3 regions of the Affinirhizobium rhizoryzae genome follow, and region 1 is predicted to be linked to each of the others. Evidence: predicted binding sites of a transcription regulator. Region 1 holds the regulator's gene; each other region holds the start of a gene.
The links. The regulator LexA, encoded in region 1, represses DNA repair genes until DNA is damaged. The targets are predictions, from matches to a motif close to TGTTCNNNNTGTGTTCNG.

Region 1 (4,044 bases):
TGTTCTCCGGGTAAACTGCAAAGCCTGCACAACCCGGCCAAACGGCACATTTGTTTGAGCCAAACACTCTTTCATCTGGATGGTCAGCGCGTCTGGCCGATACCAGTTGTGAGCCTCGGAAAGAACAAGTCCATCGCGCATCAGCTGAACCTTGCGATACTCGATTTCCTCGCCATCACTTAGACCGAGAGCGGTGTAAACTGATTTGGAGGGTAACACTGCATTGGCGCTCACCCGTTTCGCTTGGGTCTTGGTACGTCGTTGGAAGCCTCGCAACTCGCACCAGACATCAAGCGCCTGTGTCGCGCTGTCGTATCCTAGGAGATGCTGATCAAGCTCTTCAACCCGGAGAAGCGATGCACCCTTCGCAGCCACGGTCGTTGATATCGGGAGCGTCTTGACTTGCGCAGGGTTCATTTCACTAAGGCCTCGCCAATCGTGCACATCAGGCCTGAACAAATTCCACAATGCATCCCTGTCCTTGCGCCGGCGCGATGATCAGGCGCTCGCCGCTGCTCTGATGCGGAATTGATGCTTCCTGTAGCACAGAGCGGGTTTCTGCAATGTTCCTGACGCGGAACCGAATGCCGATCCCGCGGAGACCTGTGGGATACCTTGGAGTGTGGTCTAATTCGGGGGCAATTTCCATCGCGACCTCGACGTCACAATTGCCCAGCGGGAACACATACTTGTGATCCTTTTCCTGCACGTGAACGCCAAGCATCGTTGCCAGATTTTCAATTCCCCTTGACCCCTCTGTGGCGAGGAAGAGAGCGCCAAGTCCGAGCGCACCATTTCTATGCTCTACGGACGGCCCCGCAGTTGGTAATGCCGCATTCACTCGTTGGCACGTGAAAGCGAAGAAGCTCGAGGAATCGAGATCGGCAAAGGCCAGTCGAAAGCTGGCAACCGAAGCGCTACCGTTCTCATCAACGACCGTACGCGAAAAGTCCAGGCGATTCCCGGCGCTGATCCCGGATTGCCGGAAGCGTTCATCATCCGTCACCGCATCCGTCGAACGCAAAACAAAAGCAGAAAAACCTTCACGAGCTCCGGCTTGCCGAAACGTACGATCTTTTTCGACGAAGCAGTTTCCTGCAGTAATGCTCTGGCCTGCGAGAGCCTCATCTTGAACGGCAAGTGGCTCAAGATAGGTTCCGTCGCTGAAAAAGACACAGGCATTGGACGTGCCGAAAGGATGGAACGCGTCCGGCGCCACGGTAAAGCCAAGCTCCTGCCAACGCTTGCGCGCGCCAACCAGCGATTCGACCGGCAAGACCAGATGATCGATGTTCGGAGTAGTCAAAAAAGAAGCTCCTGTCGGTAACACGGCCTGCAACCCACCATTATCCATGTGTTTCTGCAAGCTATATTTGCCGTGAACCTCTTGCGGAACACATATGGAACAGATAGTGTCTGTTCTGGATTTGTTTCCCAACAGGATGACGACGCATGTTGACACGTAAACAGCAGGAACTGCTTCTTTTCATTCATGCACGGATGAAGGAGTCGGGCGTGCCGCCGTCATTTGACGAGATGAAAGATGCTCTGGATCTCGCCTCCAAGTCGGGAATTCACCGCTTGATCACTGCTCTTGAAGAAAGAGGCTTTATCCGTCGGCTGCCCAACCGCGCCCGGGCGCTGGAGGTTATCAAGCTGCCCGAGCCCTTCGGTGCAACGCCTGCGACACCCAAACGCGGCTTTTCGCCAAGCGTCATCGAGGGATCGCTTGGCAAAGTGCAGCCGCCTTCACCTGCTCCGGTGCAGTCAAAACCCGCAGAAGAGGATAGCCAGTCCGCATCGGTTCCTGTCATGGGGCGCATCGCCGCTGGCGTGCCGATCTCTGCGATTCAGAACAATACCCATGCCATCAGCGTTCCATTGGAAATGCTTGGGCCGGGAGAACACTACGCGCTCGAGGTCAAGGGTGATTCGATGATCGAGGCAGGGATCCTGGACGGCGACACCGTAATCATTCGAAACGGCGCGACAGCCAGCCCCGGCGATATCGTGGTAGCACTTGTGGACGACGAGGAAGCGACGTTGAAGCGTTTCCGCCGCAAAGGCGCATCGATTGCGCTCGAAGCTGCGAACCCCGCTTACGAAACGCGCATCTTCCCGCCAGACCGTGTCAAGGTACAGGGCAAGCTGGTGGGCCTCATTCGGCGCTATCACTGAACCCGAAGTCGACGGATAGGATCGTCGTCCAACTGCTGGAATGTGTTGGTTCGCCAGTCGTAAAGACGGTGCAACTGCCAAGGTCTTTCGTTGCCCTGAAGCGCAGACTCCAGCATCCAGGAACCTGGATGAGGCTGACCGTTAAACCAAATTTCAATGGAGCCTGTCTGCTTCAGTTTTGAACCCGTCAGGAGCAACGCACCAGAGCGGCATTGTGTAAAGGGCGAGCCGGATACGACGACGATGTCAGACTTGTCGCACGCATATCCTGTGAGGCGTGTGTCACTCACGATCGTAACTCTGGCACCTGATGGACTGCGTCCGATGCAAATCAGATTTTTGACGCAAGAGAAGCGCGGCATTTGAAGCGGCGGCAACTGGTCTATTGCCAATGCTCTGTCGATGAGCGCGATCTCTTTGCTCGTCAATGCATGACGCGGTGTCTTCCCTGAAACCGTTCCTGTTACTGGCCCGTTTGATTCTGGTGCCGCCTCGCGCTTACCCACATCTACCCTCGTCACGGCTGGCATCACAAGTTCCTCAAGGCCCAGCGCGTTCTTCCATTGTTTGAATACGAACTCGGATGGTCTTTCGGTCGTGACGGATGCCGACGTCCCACTCAAGAGCGCCACCATTCTTCCATCCTCTGCAATTACGAGATCAGGCCTGGACGGCTCCATCAGTCCGTTGACACACACGGAAGCCACAAGAATGACGAGGCCAAACCATCGCAGTCGTGTCCGCAAGAGCGAGAAGATGATGAGACCGGCGGTGGCAACAGGCAAGAGCCAGCTTGCGGCACGCCCCGTTTCTATATTTCCGCCCCAGGAGGCCACCTCCAGGGCCACCGCGATTACCAGCTTCAAGCCAAGAGACATGATCATGAAGAACGGTTGATCGAGCCCGAAGGGCATCAGAAGCATGCCGATGAGTCCCGAAGGCATGACAATGAGGGAGATGATGGGCATGGTCGCAAGATTGGCAGCGAGGCCATAGGCAGTCAGCTGATTGAAATGCGCAATGGAAAAGACCGCAGTTGCCAATCCTCCGATCAGGGATGTCATCAACGTCCCGCCCAGAACCCGAGAGACGCCGGACAAAAGGCTACGAAATGAAATGCCGGAAACGAGCGCCTGATCGGACTCATGAGCGCGATCAGCCCAGATGCGATAGCAGGCAAGCAGAGCAGCAGTCGCAGCAAACGACATCTGGAAACTGGCGCCCATGACACTGGATGGGTGAAGAACGATGATCACCAACGCCGCCAGGGCGATGTTGTGCATACTCAACGAAGGGCGGTTGAAGAGGATGGCAATCAGAAGAATCGCCATCATGATGTATGCTCGTTCAGCTGATACGCCGAAACCGGAGATGCAATAATAGGCCGTCACCATCAGAAGCGCACCGAATGCGCTGACTTTTTTGACAGGTAAACGCGCTGAAACGCCCGGCAGCATAACGAGCACGGTTCGTAGGCCGACAAAAAAGATTCCCGCAGCGAGCGCCATGTTCAGGCCGGATATGGCGACGATATGGGCTAGCCCAGATGATCTGAGAGCCTCCACGACCGTTGGCGAAATCGCTCGTCGCTCATCCGTTACGATGGCAGCCGCAAATGCCCCCTCATCGCCGGGATTAAGTTGCCGAATACGATCGCCAACATAGCTGCGCAATGCGAAGGCAAACTGCACGGCCTGTTGCCAAACCCCTATTGCTTCCCGAGCACCCAGTATCTCGGGGCTGCCGTAGAAAAAGCCCGTTGCACCAATGCCGTCGAAATAGGCCGGAAAGCTGAAATCGCTCAAACCGGGAAGCGCCGGCCCTGACGGCGGCGTCAATCGCGCGCGCCCCCGCACGACAGCGCCG
Region 2 (4,044 bases), 720 kb from region 1:
GACTGGGGCCGCAAAGCCGTATCGAAATCTTCACCCTTCTTGTCAGGCGAAAGAAGGCGGTTTTGTTCGCTCATCACTCATTCCAGACGCAAACGTCACACACGTTGCGCAATTAACATCGAAGCTATCCAAACGACAGGACTTCGGCAATCACAGCCGGGATCAGCGCGACAATTCCTTCAGGCCAAGCCGGATGAGCTTGGCACTATCTGCTGCCTCGCCCGCAGTCTTGAGCGCAGCAGCAACGGCATTGGCAGCCTGATCGCGCGAGTAACCGAGATTCGTCAAGGCCGAGACTGCGTCACTGACCGGCGCGGAGGCAACCCCCTCGCCCAGCTCCTGCTTGAAGCCGATGGTCGCGCTGGCTTCCCCGGCAAAGGCCGGAGCCTTGTTTTTCAGCTCGGTAACAATGCGGATCGCAACCTTGGGCCCAACACCCGGCGCTCGCGAAACGGCAGCCTTGTCCTGAAGCGCAATGGCATTGGCAAGCTCCGAAGGCGTTAGCGTTGAAAGAACGGCAAGAGCCACCTTGGATCCCACACCCTGCACGCTCTGAAGCAGATTGAACCACTGCCGCTCGAGCGCACTCAGAAAACCGAAGAGCTTCAGCTGGTCTTCGCGCACGTAAGTTTCGATGAAAAGCACAATGGCTTCACCAACCGATCCGATCCGCGATAGCGTCCGCGAAGAGCAGAAGGCGATGTAGCATACCCCGTGCACGTCCACGACGACGTGATCCTCGCCGATCTCGTCGATGGTCCCCTTCAACTTACCGATCATGCATAGCACCTGCCCGTTTCCGCCTGCGTATCAAACGCGGATACCAGAACAAGTCAAGAACAAATTGAGCCCTGCCGGTTCAACCCGCGAGCGCCTGCCGCATTCTGTTGCCCGCGCGGTGGTGCGCATGGCAAATCGCGATTGCCAGCGCATCGGCGGCGTCATTACCCTTGAATTCCACCTTCGGCATCAGGATTTTCAGCATCATGTGGATCTGCTGCTTCTCGCCGTGACCCACGCCGATCACCGACTTCTTGACCGCATTTGGCGCATATTCGGCAACCGGTAGACCGGCTCTGGCTGGCACCAGCATCACCACGCCGCGGGCCTGCCCGAGCTTGAGGGTCGCGACGGCGTCCTTGTTGACGAATGTCTGCTCGACTGCCGCCTCATCCGGGCGATAGGCATGAACGACTTCCGCCAATCCATCGTGCAACTGGCAAAGACGAGAGGCAAGATCCATGTCCCCGTCGGAGGTCACCGTGCCGGACGCCACGAACTTCAGGCTGTTGCCGATCGTGTCGATAACGCCCCAGCCGGTACGGCGAAGCCCTGGGTCTATCCCAATGATACGAATCACAGTTGTCATGCGAAAAATCCTAACCCCAGTTGCTAGTGAACAGCCAGCAAAAACGCGAACAAAAACGAAACAAACGCGATAAGCGTTAACCGCCGATTAACGCTGAGATAAGGAAGCCGTGGGGCCAGCAGCTTGAGAGCCAACTTTTGCCGACGAATCGCATTAGTGGATCATCAACCAAGCATGGAGGTCCATCATGACGATGTTCGCCCGCTTGAAGCAGCAGCCGCTCCAGCCAATTCAATGGCTTGTTGCGCTGAACATCACCATCGCGTCGGGCCTGGCTTTTCAGGCAAGCGCTCTTTCGCCGGTGATGACAGGCTTCAGCATTCTTGCCGCAGTGTCCGCGGCGCTGGCATTCTATCTGCTGCGCACCCGGATTGCGTCAGCCGCATTCGCACAGACATCGACGCAGAGAGCGGAAATGGCTCCGGCAGCCTGGTCCGAGGCCGCAAACGGCATAGGCCTGCCCAAGGACGATCCGATGAACGAGATCGCAGGGCTGCTGACATCGATCAAGCCCGCGGCATCCTCGCCGAAGGAGAGTGCTGAGCAAACCTCGCTTCGTCGGCTTGAAGAGGCCCTTCGGCGCCTTGCCAATGGAGAAACATCAATTCTTCTGCATGAAGAGTTTCCGGAAGGCATGGATGGGCTACGGTTTCAGTTCAATCGGCTGGCTTCAACGCTTCAGATAAACCTTTTGCCAACTGGGCGTGCCGCAGCCCAGCTGCGCGACAATGCCTATCGCGCTCAAAGCACCATCGCCCTGATCTCAGCCCGCATGGAAAAGATGCTGACGGGCACCAAGGCGCTGGCCGAGGCGACCGTCCATCTCGGCACCAACCTTAAAGACGCCCATGGGGAAGCGGAGCGCCTGAGCCGCAGGCGCGTTGATGCCCTGACGCGCACCAGCCGGATGGAGGCGTTGACGACAGACCTTGCTGAGCAGCACGCCGCTTCGCTTGCCGCCCGTCAACACCTGCACGAGCTCTCGCGCCGAATGTCGGATCTCGCGGTCCGCGCAGAGCAATTCGCCAGTGACCCCGAACGGCATGCCGCAGCCTTCCGCAGGAGCCATGCCAGCGATTGCGTCGCCTTCGCCCGCGACTACCTTCAGGCTTGTCATGACCTTTCCAGGTCGCTGGAAGGCTCGACCCAGAACCTGCGCCAGCTCAAGCACGAGCAGCATGCTCTGGCAGAATCGCTGGAGGAACAGTCGCACAGCGTCAGCAAACTGTGCACGACACTGGATCAGGAAACCCATCGGATTGCCATCAGCCAGACCGTCGCTCGCGAGATCGCGTCGGTCACCACTCGTCTTTCCCCGATGGCGGAGGACGTCGAAGCGCAACTCATGAAGATCATGGGCCAGACGACGACAATCGAGACCCGTCTCTCCCTGTTCAAAGTGCGAGCCGCTGAGAAGACGACTGTCCTCAAGCCGACGAAGGCGCCGCATTTGCGCTGCGTAACCTGAACTTGCTATAGCGGACCAGGAATTAATCAGGCCCCCTTACGATTCCCGATCAAACTCCTTAAATGAGATGGAACGGAATTTGTTACAGGTGGGCCATGATACCCTTTTCCATCCTTGATCTTTCGCCCGTGGCGGAAGGCCAGACCGTCTCGCAGGCTCTGGACCAGTCGCGCAGGCTTGCCCAGAAGGCCGAGGAGTTGGGCTTCAACCGCATCTGGCTGGCAGAGCATCACGGCATGCCCGGCATTGCCAGTGCCGCAACCGCGGTGGTGATCGGCCATATCGGCGCAGCAACCAAGCGTATCCGCATCGGCTCTGGCGGCATCATGCTGCCCAACCATTCGCCATTGGTCGTGGCAGAACAGTTCGGCACGCTGGAAGCTCTCTTCCCCGGCCGCGTCGATCTGGGTCTCGGTCGTGCGCCCGGCACCGATATGAGAACGGCGCGTGCACTGCGCCGGAACCTGGATGCAGGCGCCGAAAACTTCCCGCACGATATTGTGGAACTCCAGCATCTACTGGGAGAGGCCCGCGAGGATCAGGCAATCCTGGCGGTTCCGGGGCTGGAAGCGAATGTTCCGATATGGCTTCTAGGGTCCAGCCTCTACAGCGCCCATCTGGCGGCTGCACTGGGCCTGCCCTACGCCTTCGCCTCGCATTTTGCGCCCGACATGCTGATGGATGCCATCGCGATCTATCGCGAGCGGTTCCAGCCGTCACAGACCTTGCAGAAGCCTTACGTCATGGTGGGCGTCATGGGCGTTGCGGCAGAAACCGATCAGGAAGCAAAGCAAATGTTCACTTCCGCGCAGCAGCAGTTTGTGAACCTGCGCCGAAACGTGCGCACCAAATTTCCGCGCCCGGTCGCGAGCATGGAGGGCATCTGGTCGGAAGCAGAGCGCTACGGCGTGGAGCACACGCTGCGCTTCGCAGCCGTCGGCTCGCGCGAAGCGGTGCATCAGAAGCTGGAAGGCTTCTTGGCTGAGACCGGCGCCGACGAACTGATCATCTCGATGCCGATCCATGATTTCGAAGCCAGGCTGCGCTCGGCCGAAATCTTCGCCAGCCTGCCCATGATGCAGGCCGCACATTGATCAAGGATCTCTACCTCACCTGGTCGTGCTGGATGGCCAGGTGAGGTAGTAGGATTTGTCGCCAAGCGATCCATAAAAGGCATTCTGGCCACTCTGGCGGTCGATATAGCTGC
Region 3 (4,044 bases), 400 kb from region 1:
CTATTTCAATGCTGACGGTATCGTGCAGTCGATCGAGCTTTTCCTGCAGGACCCGGACAAGGTTGATGAGCTTCGACCAAAGATCGAAGAAGCCGCAGGGCGGCAAGTGTTTCTGACCGACTGGCGCCAACGCAACCAGACATTCTTTTCGGCGCTGCAGGTGGAACGAAATGTCATGTTCATGATCCTGACACTTATCGTGTTGGTCGCTGCGCTCAATATCATTTCGGGCCTGATCATGCTGGTGAAGGACAAGGGACGCGATATTGCCATCCTGCGGACGATGGGCGCGAGTTCAGGTGCCGTGATGCGCATCTTCTTTATGACGGGTGCCGCGATCGGCATCGTTGGCACGATCGCAGGCGTCATTCTGGGCGTCGTGGTTTGTCTGAATATCGAGTCGATTCGGCAGTTCTTTTCCTGGGTCTCGGGCACGGTCCTGTTCGATCCGCAGCTCTATTTCCTTAGCCAGTTGCCAGCAGAAATGAGCTTCAGTGAAACCCTGTCTGTCGTTATCATGGCACTCGTTCTGTCTTTCCTTGCCACCATATTCCCCGCCTGGCGCGCCTCACGGCTCGATCCGGTTCAGGCATTGCGTTACGAATAGGATCGGAACATGGCGCGAAAGACCGTTCTCAAGCTTGCCGCAGTGGACCGTCAATACGGTCAGGGCGAGCAAGTTCTCTCGATCCTCAAAAACGCAGATTTCGAACTGCGTGCTGGAGAGATCGTGGCGCTTGTCGCACCGTCCGGAACCGGTAAGTCGACATTGCTGCATCTGGCAGGCCTTCTCGAACATCCGGATGGTGGCGAGATATACATCAACGGGGAAGCGTGTGGCGGATTGCCGGACGACAGGCGCACGGCTATTCGCCGGGGCGACATAGGATTCGTCTACCAGTTTCATCATCTTCTTCCGGAATTCTCGGCGCTTGAAAACATCATGATGCCGCAGTTGATTTCTGGGCTTTCGCGCAAGGAAGCCAAGGAAAGGGCCGCGCAGCTGCTGGACTATATGCGAATCGGCCACCGCGCCGATCATCGCCCCGCCGAGTTGTCCGGAGGTGAGCAGCAGCGTGTGGCGATTGCGCGTGCCGTCGCCAATGCACCATTGATTCTGCTTGCAGATGAGCCGACCGGAAACCTTGATCCGGAAACGGCTTCCTACGTCTTCGATGCCTTGGAAGCGCTCGTGCGGCAGTCCGGTCTTGCTGCCTTGATCGCAACACATAATCACGAACTCGCAGGCAGGATGGATCGGCGCGTCACCATTGAAGGTGGCAAGATCCGCGAGTTCTAATCGGTTTCCCAGCCGCTCTTTCAAATTTTGCCGTTACGCAACCTGCCTGCAATGCTAGGCGGGTTGATCGGATGCTGTATCCGTATGTGGCTATCCCGATTGATGATCAGGCGGCTCTCCATCACGCTCTCATAATTTATTCACTAAAAGCGTTCTGCGAATGTTCTGCTTATTGACGAAGGAACAAAAAAAGAACAAATTAAAAACATAACGGAAAGGGAGAGCGTGATGACTGACTTGCTCCGGGATGTTGCTGCATTTGCTTCGATGATGACCTTTCTCGCCAGCCTCTGCGTCATTGTCTTGTCCATGTAAGGACAGAACGCCGTTTTCCGGTTGATTGATCACTCCATTGCTGGACTTTGGTGACCGTTCCGTCGACAATTGGGAGGAGACTCTTTGAGGCAGAACGGCAGGTAAATGGCAGATCAGGTTCACGACACGGCGACAGCAGAAACGGCGGTATCGCCAGGTTTTGTTCATCTGCGTGTGCACTCGGCTTACTCTCTGCTGGAGGGAGCCCTGCCGCTCAAGAAAATTCTGGCCAAAGCGACCGCGGACAATCAGCCTGCGATCGCGATCACCGACACGAACAACCTTTTCGTGGCGCTGGAATTTGCCGAAAAGGCTACCGGTGACGGCATCCAACCTATCATCGGCTGCCAGATGTCCATCGATATGGAAGATCAGGGGGACGAAAAGCGGGGTGGCAACGGAGGCTTCGTCAAGCTTCCATCAATCGTACTGCTGGCGGCCAATGCGGTTGGCTATGAGCGGTTGGTCGACCTCGTTAGCCGCGCCTATCTCGGTGGTGAAGGGGGACATGCCGTTCACATCCGGATGTCGTGGCTCGAAGAGGGTGGCGCGGACGGTATCATCGCTCTGACCGGTTTCAGTTCCGGACCCATAGACCCACTGCTGAAAGAAGGGCACGTTTCCCAGGCTGAGCAACGATTGCTCCGGTTGAAGTCAGTGTTCGGCGATAGGCTCTATGTCGAGTTGCAGCGACACACGGGATATAGCAGGCTGCATGAGCGAAAGCTGGTGGACCTTGCTTACGCCCATGATCTTCCGCTGGTCGCGACCAACGAGGCGTTCTTCCCGTCCAAGACCGAGTACGATGCACACGATGCACTAATGGCGGTCGCCCATAACGCTATTGTCTCCGATGACACGCGCTTCCGCCTGACGCCGGACCACTGCCTGAAGAGCCGTGCTGAAATGCAGGCCTTGTTTGCGGATCTCCCCGAAGCGCTTGAAAATACGATCGAGATTGCCCGCCGCTGTTCTTTCGTTCTGAAAACGAGAAAGCCCATTCTTCCTCGCTTTACCGGCGGTGCCAGTGATGCGGAGGAGGCGGAGCGCGCAGAGGCGGCAGAACTGCGTCGCCAGTCCGTGGAGGGACTGGAAGGACGCATTGCGGCGCTCGGAATGGCAGCCGGTTATACGGAGCAGGATTATCGCGAACGCCTCGATTTCGAACTGTCGGTCATCGAGAGGATGAAGTTTCCGGGTTACTTCCTGATCGTTTCTGACTTCATCAAATGGGCAAAGCAACATGACATCCCGGTCGGACCGGGCCGAGGCTCGGGTGCAGGTTCGCTGGTGGCCTATGCGCTGACCATCACAGACGTGGACCCACTGCGATTCTCGCTGCTTTTCGAACGCTTCCTCAATCCGGAACGCGTTTCGATGCCCGATTTCGATATCGATTTCTGTCAGGATCGGCGCGAAGAGGTCATTCGCTACGTCCAGCAGAAGTATGGCCGCGAGCAGGTGGCGCAGATCATCACCTTCGGTTCGCTTCAAGCGCGCGCCGCATTGCGCGATGTCGGGCGTGTTCTCGAGATGCCGTACGGTCAGGTCGACAAGATCTGCAAGCTGGTGCCCAACAATCCAGCCAATCCGACACCGCTTTCGAAGGCCATTGAGGAAGAGCCGCGCCTGAGGGAAGAGGCTGAGAAGGAGCCGGTCGTTGGTCGGCTGCTGGATATCGCGCAGAAGATCGAAGGCCTCTATCGTCATGCGTCGACGCATGCCGCAGGTATTGTGATCGGCGACAGGCCGCTTTCAAAACTCGTGCCGATGTATCGCGATCCGCGTTCCGACATGCCGGTCACCCAGTTCAACATGAAATGGGTGGAGCAGGCCGGACTCGTAAAGTTCGACTTCCTTGGCTTGAAGACACTGACCGTCCTGAAGACTGCCGTGGATTTCGTCGCCAAACGCAACATCCATGTCGATCTGGCCACGATTCCGCTCGATGACAAGAAGACTTACGACATGCTGTCGCGCGGCGAAACCATCGGCGTGTTCCAGGTGGAAAGTGTCGGCATGCGCAAGGCACTGCTGGGCATGCGACCGGACTGTATCGAAGATATCATTGCTCTGGTGGCGCTTTACCGACCGGGACCGATGGAAAACATTCCCGTCTACAATGCGCGTAAACATGGCGAAGAAGAAATCGAATCCATCCACCCCAAGATCGACTTCCTGCTGAAGGAGACGCAAGGCGTTATCGTCTACCAGGAGCAGGTCATGCAGATCGCTCAGGTTCTGTCCGGTTACTCGCTTGGAGAGGCTGATCTGCTACGCCGCGCGATGGGCAAGAAGATCAAGGAGGAAATGGACAAGCAGCGCGAACGCTTTGTTCAGGGCGCCATCAAGAACGAGGTTTCCAAACCGCAGGCAGATCTTATCTTCGATCTTCTGGCCAAGTTCGCGAACTACGGCTTCAACAAGTC

Region 2: the regulator LexA is predicted to act here: its motif matches at 1,415-1,432, upstream of ruvC (crossover junction endodeoxyribonuclease RuvC).
Region 3: the regulator LexA is predicted to act here: its motif matches at 1,480-1,497, upstream of dnaE (DNA polymerase III subunit alpha).

Annotation. Positions count from the first base shown of each region.
Region 1 is NZ_CP049250.1:2,546,612-2,550,655, reverse strand. Features, by position in the region: gene G6N80_RS18115 (hypothetical protein) at 1-417, opposite strand, end outside; gene G6N80_RS18110 (VOC family protein) at 446-1,354, opposite strand; gene lexA (transcriptional repressor LexA) at 1,453-2,178, shown strand; gene G6N80_RS18100 (ComEC/Rec2 family competence protein) at 2,172-4,044, opposite strand, start outside.
Region 2 is NZ_CP049250.1:1,825,132-1,829,175, reverse strand. Features, by position in the region: gene ruvB (Holliday junction branch migration DNA helicase RuvB) at 1-74, opposite strand, end outside; gene ruvA (Holliday junction branch migration protein RuvA) at 163-780, opposite strand; gene ruvC (crossover junction endodeoxyribonuclease RuvC) at 860-1,369, opposite strand; gene G6N80_RS14735 (hypothetical protein) at 1,557-2,837, shown strand; gene G6N80_RS14730 (LLM class flavin-dependent oxidoreductase) at 2,933-3,931, shown strand; gene G6N80_RS14725 (hypothetical protein) at 3,947-4,044, opposite strand, start outside.
Region 3 is NZ_CP049250.1:2,942,243-2,946,286, reverse strand. Features, by position in the region: gene G6N80_RS20095 (lipoprotein-releasing ABC transporter permease subunit) at 1-607, shown strand, start outside; gene G6N80_RS20090 (ABC transporter ATP-binding protein) at 617-1,300, shown strand; gene dnaE (DNA polymerase III subunit alpha) at 1,721-4,044, shown strand, end outside.